DNA from 2 places in the Streptomyces axinellae genome. Region 2 is predicted to be linked to the other one. Evidence: riboswitches for the same ligand, from Rfam matches in the RefSeq annotation. Region 2 holds a riboswitch; the other holds the start of a gene.
The links. Region 2 has a riboswitch for cyclic di-AMP ahead of ABD339_RS22310 (M23 family metallopeptidase). Riboswitches for the same ligand answer to the same signal wherever they lie in the genome.

Region 1 (5,312 bases), on a different contig from region 2:
AGGCGGCGACGATGTTCGCGACCGGGTCGCGCAGGTCGTTGGCCGTGCCCTCGACGTGGTACGTGTCGAAGGTCGGCTGGATGACCTGCAGCAGACCGATGGACGGCGTCCCGTTCTGGGCGTTGATGTCCCAGTTGTTCGCGATGTCCGGGTTACCGCCGGACTCCCGCATGATGTTGCGGTGGATGCCCTCGTAGGTGCCGGGAATGCCGTGCTGCTTCATGACACCCAGCGCCTCGTTGATCCAGCCGTCCAGGTTGTCGGACTGGGTCCGCGGCGCCTGGGTCTGCTGGGTCGGCCGGCTGTCGCTGGACTGCTCGGCGGAGGTCTTGCCCGCCTCGCTCGGCACGGAGCGCTTCTCGGCACCGGCCGAGGCGGAGGGCAGGGTCAGCTTCTGGCCGGGCTTGATCAGGTCCGGGTCGCCGCCGACGGTCTTCTTGTTGGCGTCGTAGAGAGCGGACCAGCCGCCCTTGACGTCGTGGTCGGTGGCGATGCGGTACAGGCTGTCCCCGCCGACGACCACGTACGAACCCGACGCGCCGGAGCCCTGCTCGCCCTTCGGCTGCTGGGCGGCCTTGATGGCGGGGCTCTGCGCGGCGGCGGCCGGGGCCTTCGCGTGCGTCGAGGCGGGGGCGGACGCGGCGTGCGCGCTGCCCGCGGTGAGCAGCGGAGCGGCGATTCCCGCACCGCCGGCCGCGAGCACGACGGAAATACGGGAAACACGACGGAAATTGAAGGCATGAAGCAGGCTGCGCTGGCGGCCGTGAGACATGGGGGTGTCCTCTCCTAGCGCCTGCGAGGTGAGCTGTCGGATTCGGGCTGGAGTTGCCCGGCCATTCCCGCACCCGAAGGCACAAAGGGCATGGCTTCACCCCTAGCCGGCCGCACCGTGCGACTCGGCACTTACCTGGTTCCCCCGCTCCTGCCGCTTTCTTGTCGTATGTATTTCCCGCACCGGGTGGCAGGATTCGGCGCACCGGTAGAGGAACTCCCGCCGCTCATAGGGCCGGGAGCGAGGACACGGAAACACAATGGTTTTCCGGGAGCAAGGTGGGGAATTTTGATCATCGCCGCGCCACGGAAATGATCACCGAGTTTATCCACGCTATGCTGTGGATCATTTTCTGAGCGTGAGAGAGGCGCAATGCCCATTCTTTCGAAGAGCCCGCGAAAATAGGCACTTTGACGCCTGGGTGACTCAGCGCACTTCCCCGCGCCGCCACCTCGGCGGGCCTCGGTGTGTTTCCGGCCACAGAGCGGCCCAAGAGACCGCCAAGGCCCCTTCATTCGGACATTGCGCCTTTACAGGGTGAAATAAGGAGATCGGCTGACAGTTGAGCCCATTCGCCCTGTACTCACCTTCACCGGCCCGGCCCGGGCCGGGAGGACCCGGGAGAGCCCCGGCTCGGTTCACCGCCCGGAGACTTTGTGGACGGCGGTGTCGCCGGGGCCCTGGCCGCGACCGCCCTCTACGCCGTGGCCGGCTGGGGCGCCGTGCGCGCTGGGCGCCGCGTTCAGCTGTCTCGCGCTCGCGCTGTGGGCGGTGACCTGGGGTTCCGCTTCCTGAGCCTTCCGGAACCCGCGTCCTGGACCCACCGGAACCGCCGCGTCCCGGGTTCCGGGTTCCGCCGCATCCGCTCCGAGGGAGCGGGCCCACACCGGACGGGCCCACACCGGACGGGCCCACACCGAGCGGGTCCGCAGTGCACGGGTCCGCAGTGCTCGGGCCCGCTCACCTCCGCGGATCGCCCCGCAGGGTCACCCCCGCGCGGTCACTCCTGGCCGTCGGCCCGCGTGGAGTCACCCGGCTCGGAACCGTCCCGCGTGGAGTCGTCGGGCGTGGAGCCGCCCCGTGTGGAGCCGTCGCGCCAGCGGGGGTCGTTCTCCCACTGGGAGGTCCGCTCCCGGGCGGTCTCCAGTGCGTGCTCGGCCTCCTCTCGGGTGGCGTAGGGGCCCATGCGGTCCTTGCCGGGCGACTGCGGGCCCTCCTCGACCTTGCCGTCCTCGACGTTGAAGAACCACTCGCCGGGCCTGCCGACCGTCTTGCGCTTGAACAGAGCCATGCGCCCATGGTCGCGCACCACGCATGCGGGCGCAGCACCCCGGCCGGGGCCCATCCGGCCGGGGCCTTGACTACACTCGCCGCCATGTCTGGCCAGTCTCTTCTCGTCCCCGGCACCCTCTCCCCGCCCCGGTCGGTGCCCGCCGCCATCCCGCGCCCCGAGTACGTCGGCAAGCCCGCGCCCACCCCCTACGACGGGCCCGAGGTGCAGGACGCCGAGACGGTGGAGAAGATGCGGGCCGCTGGCCGGGTCGCGGCGCGGGCGATGGAGGAGGCCGCGAAGCACATCGCGCCGGGCGTCACCACCGACAAGCTGGACGAGGTGGCGCACGCCTACATGGTCGAACACGGGGCCTACCCCTCGACGCTGGGCTACCGGGAGTTCCCCAAGTCGCTGTGCACCTCGGTCAACGAGGTCATCTGCCACGGCATCCCCGACTCGACGGTGCTGCGCGACGGCGACATCGTGAACCTCGATGTGACCGCGTACCTCGACGGCGTACACGGCGACAACAACGCCACCTACCTGTGCGGCGAGGTGGACGAGGAGTCGCGGCTGCTGGTGGAGCGGACGCGGGAGTCCCTCAACCGGGCCATCAAGGCGGTCAAGCCGGGCCGGCAGATCAACATCGTCGGCCGGGTCATCGAGTCGTACGCCAAGCGCTTCGGCTACGGCGTGGTCCGCGACTTCACCGGTCACGGCATCAACCGCTCCTTCCACTCGGGCCTGATCGTCCCGCACTACGACGACCCACGGGCGACGACCGTGATGCGCCCCGGGATGACCTTCACCATCGAGCCGATGCTGACCCTCGGTACCCATGAGTGGGACATGTGGGAGGACGGCTGGACCGTCGTCACCAAGGACCGCAGGCGCACGGCACAGTTCGAGCACACGCTGGTGGTGACCGAGTCGGGTGCGGAGATCCTGACGCTGCCGTAACGGGCGGCTCGGGGGATCCGCTTCGGTGGCGGATCAGCGGGTAGGCGTTTCCCGACAGGGCGTCGGCAACCTCTTGACTTAGGTAAGCCTAAGTACCAGGATCAAGGCTACCGCGCGGCGCCCCGTCGGCGCTCGCGCGTACCGCCTCCGCACCCCCGGGAGCCAGATGTGACCTCGTCAGTGTCGGACACGGCCTTCTCCACCCTCATCCGCACCGCCTCCCGCGAGCAGCACGCCGAGGCCCACGGGTCGGCGTTCATGAGCGAACTGCTCGGCGGCAGACTCGGCCTGGACGCCTACACCCACTACACCGAGCAGCTCTGGTTCATCTACCGCGCGCTCGAAGAGGCCGCCGCCGCACTGGAGGACGACCCCGTCGCGGGCCCCTTCGTGCGGGGCGAACTCTTCCGGCTGCCCGCACTGGAGCGGGACCTCACCCATCTGCACGGCGGCGACGGCTGGCGCGAGACGCTCGCGGCGCTGCCCGCCACCTCCGCGTACGCGGACCGGATCGCCGCCGTGGCCCACGACTGGCCCGCCGGCTACGTCGCCCACCACTACACCCGCTACCTCGGCGACCTCTCCGGCGGCCAGATCGTCCGGGGCACGGCGGAGAAGACCTGGGGCTTCGACCGCAAGGGCGACGGCGTCCGCTTCTACGTCTTCGACGCCATCCCCAACCCCGCGGCGTTCAAGCGCGAATACCGCGCCCTGCTGGACGCACTGCCGTGCGACGACCTGGAAAAGCAGCGGGTCGTGGAAGAGAGCAGGCACGCTTACGCGCTGAACATCGATGTGCTGCGTGCGCTGGGAGCGCAGTTCCGGCTCAGCGCGTGACAGCTGACGCTTGATGCCCGTTGTTGCCCTGGGAGGGCTGCGCCGCGCCACCGCTCAGCGCGCGGTGCAGCCCTCCTCCTCTTTCTCACCGCGGACGAATTCCTTGACGAAGCGAAGGGCGTTACCCCGGCTGGCCTCGACGCCCTTCTCGCCCTTGCCGAAGGTGAACCTGAAGGCCAGCGAATCGGCCCAGTCGGTGCCGCACGAGGTGGACAGGTGGAAATGGTTGTCCCCCTGCACAGCCCAATGCGCATCCGGGACGCGCACGCTCTTCGCATGCTTCAGGGACTTCAGGGACACCCGCTTGTCATCGGCGGTGAGTGGCTTGTCCAGCTCGATGATGTCGATGTTCAAGGCGTAGGGCCCGTCCGCGACATTCACCACGCAGGCGGTCTGGGATTCGCCGATCGGCCGCTGGGACTGATTCAGCTTCTCGCCGTCCGGAAGGAGTGGTTCGAGGGCGTCCTCGGAGACCCTGACATCGCAGATCTTCTTCGGGACTGCGTACTGGCGCCCTTGCTGAGAGCACCCGGTGACGGCAGCGAACGCGACGGCGGCCAGCGCGGCGGCCCCCACTCGTCGGGTGGTGCGCGGCATCACTGCTTTCCCCACTCCTCGCGGGCGTTGTGCTTGCCGTCGTTGGCGGCGGCGTCGATCTTGTCCCAGGCGCCGTGGTCCTCGGAGAATCCGGTGTGGTGGTCTGCCCACCTGGAATTGGTCTGGTGCCACTCGTCTACGAGCCCCTGGACGCGGCGGCTCTGACGCGCGGAAACGTCCATGTTGTCGTCGGTGGCCCCGGCCTCGATGCGCGCGTTCTCGTCCTCCGTCAAAAACTTGCTGAGCCCGAACGCCGCATTGGCCATATGGCCCCCGCCAGGCAGGAACGACGTCGCCTCGGCGAAGACCAGATAGCCACCCGTGCCGGTGGCGCCCCAGCCCGCCGCCTTCAGGTCCTCGGCCTTCTTGTCACCGATCGCCTGGTAGCGGGCTTCTTCGAGGAAACCCACCGTGCGGCCCGCGCGGCTGAGGCTGTCTTCCGGGTCCTTCTTCTCCGTACCGATGTCGTGGACCATCGCGGCGTCCATGGACTGGTTGAGAACCTGGTAGCTCTCCGGATCCCGGGAAATCTGCTTGGAGACTTCCAGCAGGTCCGGCCGGTCCAGCACCTGCTCCTTCGGCGAACCTCCCATCGTCATGTGCGTGTCCGTGCCGTGGTTCCCCAGCAACTTCGCCATGTCGTCGCGGAGTTCGGGCGGCATGTCGTCCTTCTGACTCGCGAGCCGTTCCAGTGCGCCGTCCAGCACCTGGTCGTGCGCGCCCGTGTGCTTGACGTACTCCGCCGCCGGGTCGTCCGGGTTCATGCCGCTGCCCGCGGCGAACAGGGCGTCGCCCAGGGCCTCTCGGGAGGGAAGCTTCACGCCGTCGTCGGGGCCGGTGCTGTCGGGGGCGTCCTCGTCGAAGTAGACGCGG
Region 2 (5,312 bases):
CGTTACGACAACGTCCCGTACGGCACCGCGTTCGAGCGGATGACCGCCATGGTCTTCCCCGAAGGCCACCCCTACCACCACACCCCCATCGGCTCGATGGCCGACCTGGACGCGGCCTCCCTGGAGGACGCGCGGGAGTTCTTCCGCACGTACTACGCGCCCAACAACGCCGTGCTCGCCATCGTCGGGGACATCGACCCGGAGCAGACGCTGGCCTGGGTCGAGAAGTACTTCGGCTCGATCCCCGGGCACGGGGGCAAGCACCCGCCGCGCGACGGCTCCCTGCCGGAGGTCATGGGCGAGGAGCAGCGCCAGGTCGTCGAGGAAGAGGTGCCCTCACGCGCGCTGATGGCCGCCTACCGCCTCCCGCACGACGGCACCCGCGAGGCGGACGCCGCCGACCTGGCGCTGACCGCGCTGGGCGGCGGGGAGTCCTCGCGGCTCTACGCCCGGCTGGTGCGGCACGACCGCAGCGCCGTCGCCGCCGGATTCGGGATGCTGCGCCTCGCCGGTGCGCCCTCGCTCGGATGGCTGGATGTCAAGGCATCCGGTGGCGCGGAGGTCGCCGACATCCAGGCCGCCGTCGATGACGAGCTGCGCCGCTTCGCCGAGGAGGGGCCGACCGAGGAGGAGATGGAGCGTGCGCAGGCCCAGTTGGAGCGCGAGTGGCTGGACAGGCTCGCAACGGTCGCCGGGCGCGCCGATGAACTGTGCCGCTTCGCCGTGCTGTTCGGAGACCCGCAGCTGGCCCTGACAGCGGTCGGCCGCGTCCTGGAGATCAGCCGCGAAGAGGTACGCGCCGTCGCGGCACAGCGGTTGCGCCCGGACAACCGCGCCGTGCTCGTCTACGAGCCGGTCGAGTCCGGTGAGCAGGCGGAGGCCGCCGAGCACGGGGAGAGCACGGCGCAGGACGCGAACGCGGCGCACGTGGAGAACGACAACGAGGAGACCGGTCAGTGAGCGACACCGGAGCGGGCGCAGTATCCGCAGCACCCACAGCGTCCAGCATGGACTTCCACCCCCAGCCCCGGAGCGGCACCCCCAAGCCGTGGGCCTTCCCCACCCCCGAGCGCGGCACCCTGCCCAACGGGCTGACGCTGCTGCGCTGCCACCGCCCCGGCCAGGAGATCGTCGCCGTCGAGGTCAACCTCCCGGCGCCGCTGGACGCCGAGCCCGACGGCCTGGACGGGGTCGCCACGATCATGGCCCGCGCGTTCAACGAGGGCACGGACAAGCACGACGCGGAGGAGTTCGCCGCCGAGCTGGAGCGCTGCGGCGCCACGCTCGACGCACACGCCGACCATCCGGGCGTGCGCGTCTCCCTGGAGGTCCCGGTCTCCCGGCTGCCCAAGGCACTGGGCCTGCTCGCGGACGCGCTGCGCGCCCCGGCCTTCCCCGACAGCGAGATCGAACGGCTGGTCGCCAACAGGCTGGATGAGATCCCGCACGAGCTGGCCAATCCGGCCAGGCGCGCGGCCAAGGAGCTGTCGCGCGAGCTGTTCCCCGCCGAGTCGAGGATGTCGCGCCCCCGGCAGGGCACGGAGGAGACGGTGCGGCGCATCGACGCGCCCACCGTGCGCGCCTTCTACGAGGCCCATGTGCGCCCCGCGACGGCCACCGCCGTCGTCGTGGGCGACCTGGAGGGCGTGGATCTGGATGCCGCCCTCGCCGACACCCTGGGCGCCTGGACGGGGACGACGGCCGAGGCCCGCCCGATGCCGCCCATCTCGGCGGACGACAGCGGGCGCGTCATCATCGTCGACCGGCCCGGCGCCGTGCAGACCCAGCTGCTCATCGGCCGCATCGGGCCCGACCGGCACGACAGCGTGTGGCCGGCCCAGCTCCTCGGGGTGTACTGCCTGGGCGGCACCCTCACCTCGCGGCTGGATCGCGTGCTGCGCGAGGAGAAGGGCTACACCTACGGAGTGCGGGCCTTCGGGCAGGTGCTGCGCTCCTCGGCGGAGGGCACGGGCGCCGCGCTGCTGGGCATCAGCGGCTCGGTGGCCACGGATGTCACGGGTCCGGCGCTGGCCGACCTGTGGCAGGTGCTGCGCGTCCTGGCCGCCGAGGGGCTCACGGACGAGGAGCGCGATGTGGCCGTGCGTAACCTGGTGGGCGTCGCGCCGCTGCGCTACGAGACGTCGGACGCTGTCGCGGGGACGCTGGCCGATCAGGTCGAGCAGTTCCTGCCGGACGACTTCCAGGGCCGTCTCTACGCCCGGCTCGCCGAGACGGGCACGGTGGAGGCCACGGCCGCGGCCGTCAACGCCTTCCCGGCCGACCGTCTGGTGACCGTGCTGGTCGGTGACGCCTCCCAGATCGCGGACCCGGTACGCGAGTTGGGGATCGGCGAGGTGAAGGTCGTCACCGGCTCCTGAGCACTGACGGCGGGCCCGGATGCCGGGCCGGTCGGGCGGGTCCGGAAGGGGGCGACGTGAGTGGAACGTCCCCTTCCGGGCCCCCTTTCGGGCCCTGTCAAATGTCCGGTTCTCGCCCGGGTATGACCATATGGGGTGTGGCGTGCGTGACAAACCCGGGGATTTGTTTGCCGCTCAGAAGTGGGCCCGTTTAGCGTCATTGCCGCTGTTCGTCAGAAGTGACCGCGCCCGCGGCCGACGCACGGCGATCGCCGAGTTCCCGAGGTGCGAGCCGAGGGGAGCCGGGGACCCAACGCAGTCCCTGGGGTGAATCGGGCCGCCTCGCCAGAGGCAGCCCGTAGGAGACCTTCCTGCTCCGAACCCGTCAGCTAACCCGGTAGGCGAGAAGGAAGGAAAGGAGTACGCCTCTCCATGGCGTTCACCCGTCCCACCGGGAAGCACCGACGTCCCGGCAAGGTCCGCAGGGCCGGTGCCGGAGCCGCAGGCATAGCCGGGCTCGCCACTGTCGGCGTCGTCGGAACGCTCGCCTCCCCGGCTCTTGCCGCGAGCGGTGAGCAAAGCCGCGTCCACGAGACCGGTCTCGATGACGCCTTCAGCATCAGCGGTCAGATCTCCGAGACCCTGGACGACCAGGCGCACACCCAGGCCATCGAGGTCGAGAAGGCGCAGGCCGAAGCCAGGGCGAAGGAAGCCGCGGCCAAGACCAAGCTGGCGGCCAAGAAGAAGGCCGACGAGGCCAAGCGCAAGGCGGCGGCCGAGAAGGCCGAGAAGGACCGCGACGAGAAGGTCAAGGCGGCCCGTGCGGCCGACGCGAAGCGTGCCAAGCTGAGCGGCTACGTCCTCCCCGTCGACGGTTCCTACGTCTCCACCGGATACAAGACCGGCGGCAGCATGTGGTCCTCCGGCAGTCACACCGGTATCGACTTCCACGCGGGCATGAACACCCCCGTCAAGTCGGTCGCGGCAGGCGAGGTCGTGGAGGCCGGCAATGGCGGCGCATACGGCAACAACATCGTGATCAAGCACAAGGACGGCACGTACACGCAGTACGGCCACCTCAACTCGATGAGCGTCTCGGTCGGTCAGAGCGTCACGGCGGGCCAGCAGATCGCGCTGTCCGGCTCCACCGGCAACTCCTCCGGCCCGCATCTGCACTTCGAGGCCCGCACCGGCCCCGACTACGGCTCGGACATGGACCCGATCGCCTATCTGCGCAGCCACGGCCTCAAGGTCTGAGACCCGGGCCACTTCGCGCCGGACACACGCCATCCGGACACCGCGTACGCACCGCGTACCGAACCGCGTCGTTCCGAGTCGCGTACTGATCAGCCCCCGGTCACGGTGACCGGGGGCTGATCAGTCGGATGCGGCTTCGCCAAGCCGGCTCAGACGGTCTCAGGAAGCTCTTCCAGGCCCTCGGAGACCAGCTTGGCCAGACGGTCGAGAGCCTCTGCGGCGTCGTCCGACTCGGAGGCCAGGACGACCTCCTCGCCGCCCTCGGCGCCCAGCCCGAGCACACCCAGCATGGAGGCGGCGTTCACCGGGCTGCCGTCGCCCTTCTGGATGGTGACGGGGACCCCGGCGGCCGATGCGGCACGGACGAAGATCGAGGCGGGGCGGGCGTGCAGCCCCTCGGCCCAGCCGACGGTGACGCGGCGCTCAACCATGGTGTTGCCCTTCGATTCGAAACGTTGTCTAGACCAGTCTCGCACGGTGCCGGAGTGGCCCATTCCGCGATCATTCCGCAGCGCCGTCCGGCATATCCGTCGATCCCAAGGTGCGACGATACGTTGCCCGCCCGGCCGTCACGGCGGCCCCCACCGCCGTACGCTGGCCCCATGCCGAGCCCCGAGGAGCGCGCCTACCCCGCCCACTGGGAAGCCGACGTCGTCCTGCGCGACGGCGGGACGGCCAGGGTCCGGCCCATCGCGCCCGACGACGCGGAGCGGCTCGTCAGCTTCTACGAGCAGGTCTCGGACGAGTCCAAGTACTACCGCTTCTTCGCCCCCTACCCCCGGCTGTCCGACAAGGACGTCAGGCGCTTCACCCACCACGACTATGTCGATCGCGTGGGCCTCGCCGCGACCGTCGGAGGCGAGTTCATCGCCACCGTCCGCTACGACCGCATCGACGAATTCGGCAGACCCGCGGGCGACCCCGCCGACGAGGCCGAGGTGGCCTTCCTCGTCCGCGACGACCAGCAGGGCAGGGGAGTGGCCTCCGCGCTCCTCGAACACATCGGCGCCGTGGCCCGCGAGCGCGGCATCCGCCGCTTCGCCGCCGAGGTGCTGCCCGCCAACACCAAGATGATCAAGGTGTTCACCGACGCCGGATACTCACAGAAGCGCAGCTTCGAGGACGGCTCGGTCCACCTCACCCTCGACCTCGAACCCACCGAGCGCTCCCAGGCGGTCATGTGGGCCCGCGAACAGCGTGCCGAGGGCCGCTCCGTCGCCCGGCTGCTGGCCCCTGGCTCCGTTGCCGTCATCGGCGCCAGCCGTACCCCGGGCGGCGCCGGACGCGCCGTGCTGGAGAGCCTGCGCGCCGGAGACTTCGCCGGAAGTGTGTACGCGGTCAACCGCGAGCTGCCGGGCGGCCAGTCGGGCACCGGGCCGGAGGGCCCCGCCGAGTCCGCCGGCCCTACCGGCCCCGTCGGCTGTGCCGATTCCACCGGCCCCGCCGAGCTGGCAGGGGCCCCCGCCTTCCGCTCCGTGCGCGAGATTCCCGAGCGAGTCGATCTCGCCGTCGTCGCGGTGCCCGCCGAGGGGCTGCGCGCCGTCGTCTCCGAGTGCGGCGAGGCCGCCGTACAGGGCCTCGTCGTCCTCACCGACGGCTTCGGCCGCGACGAACAGCGCGAGCTGGTACGCCTGGCCCGCTCCTACGGAATGCGTTTGGTCGGCCCGAACGCGCTCGGCCTGATCAACACCGGGCCCG

Region 1: another riboswitch for cyclic di-AMP. It lies ahead of ABD339_RS02355 (transglycosylase SLT domain-containing protein); the one in region 2 lies ahead of ABD339_RS22310 (M23 family metallopeptidase).

Annotation. Positions count from the first base shown of each region.
Region 1 is NZ_BAAARJ010000002.1:203-5,514, forward strand. It holds gene ABD339_RS02355 (transglycosylase SLT domain-containing protein) at 1-772, opposite strand, end outside; cyclic di-AMP (ydaO/yuaA leader) riboswitch at 777-949, opposite strand; gene ABD339_RS02360 (hypothetical protein) at 1,773-2,063, opposite strand; gene map (type I methionyl aminopeptidase) at 2,148-3,005, shown strand; gene ABD339_RS02370 (biliverdin-producing heme oxygenase) at 3,174-3,842, shown strand; gene ABD339_RS02375 (hypothetical protein) at 3,897-4,439, opposite strand; gene ABD339_RS02380 (hypothetical protein) at 4,439-5,312, opposite strand, start outside.
Region 2 is NZ_BAAARJ010000015.1:105,156-110,467, forward strand. It holds gene ABD339_RS22300 (M16 family metallopeptidase) at 1-960, shown strand, start outside; gene ABD339_RS22305 (M16 family metallopeptidase) at 1,008-2,378, shown strand; cyclic di-AMP (ydaO/yuaA leader) riboswitch at 2,618-2,775, shown strand; gene ABD339_RS22310 (M23 family metallopeptidase) at 2,790-3,614, shown strand; gene ABD339_RS22315 (HPr family phosphocarrier protein) at 3,764-4,045, opposite strand; gene ABD339_RS22320 (bifunctional acetate--CoA ligase family protein/GNAT family N-acetyltransferase) at 4,217-5,312, shown strand, end outside.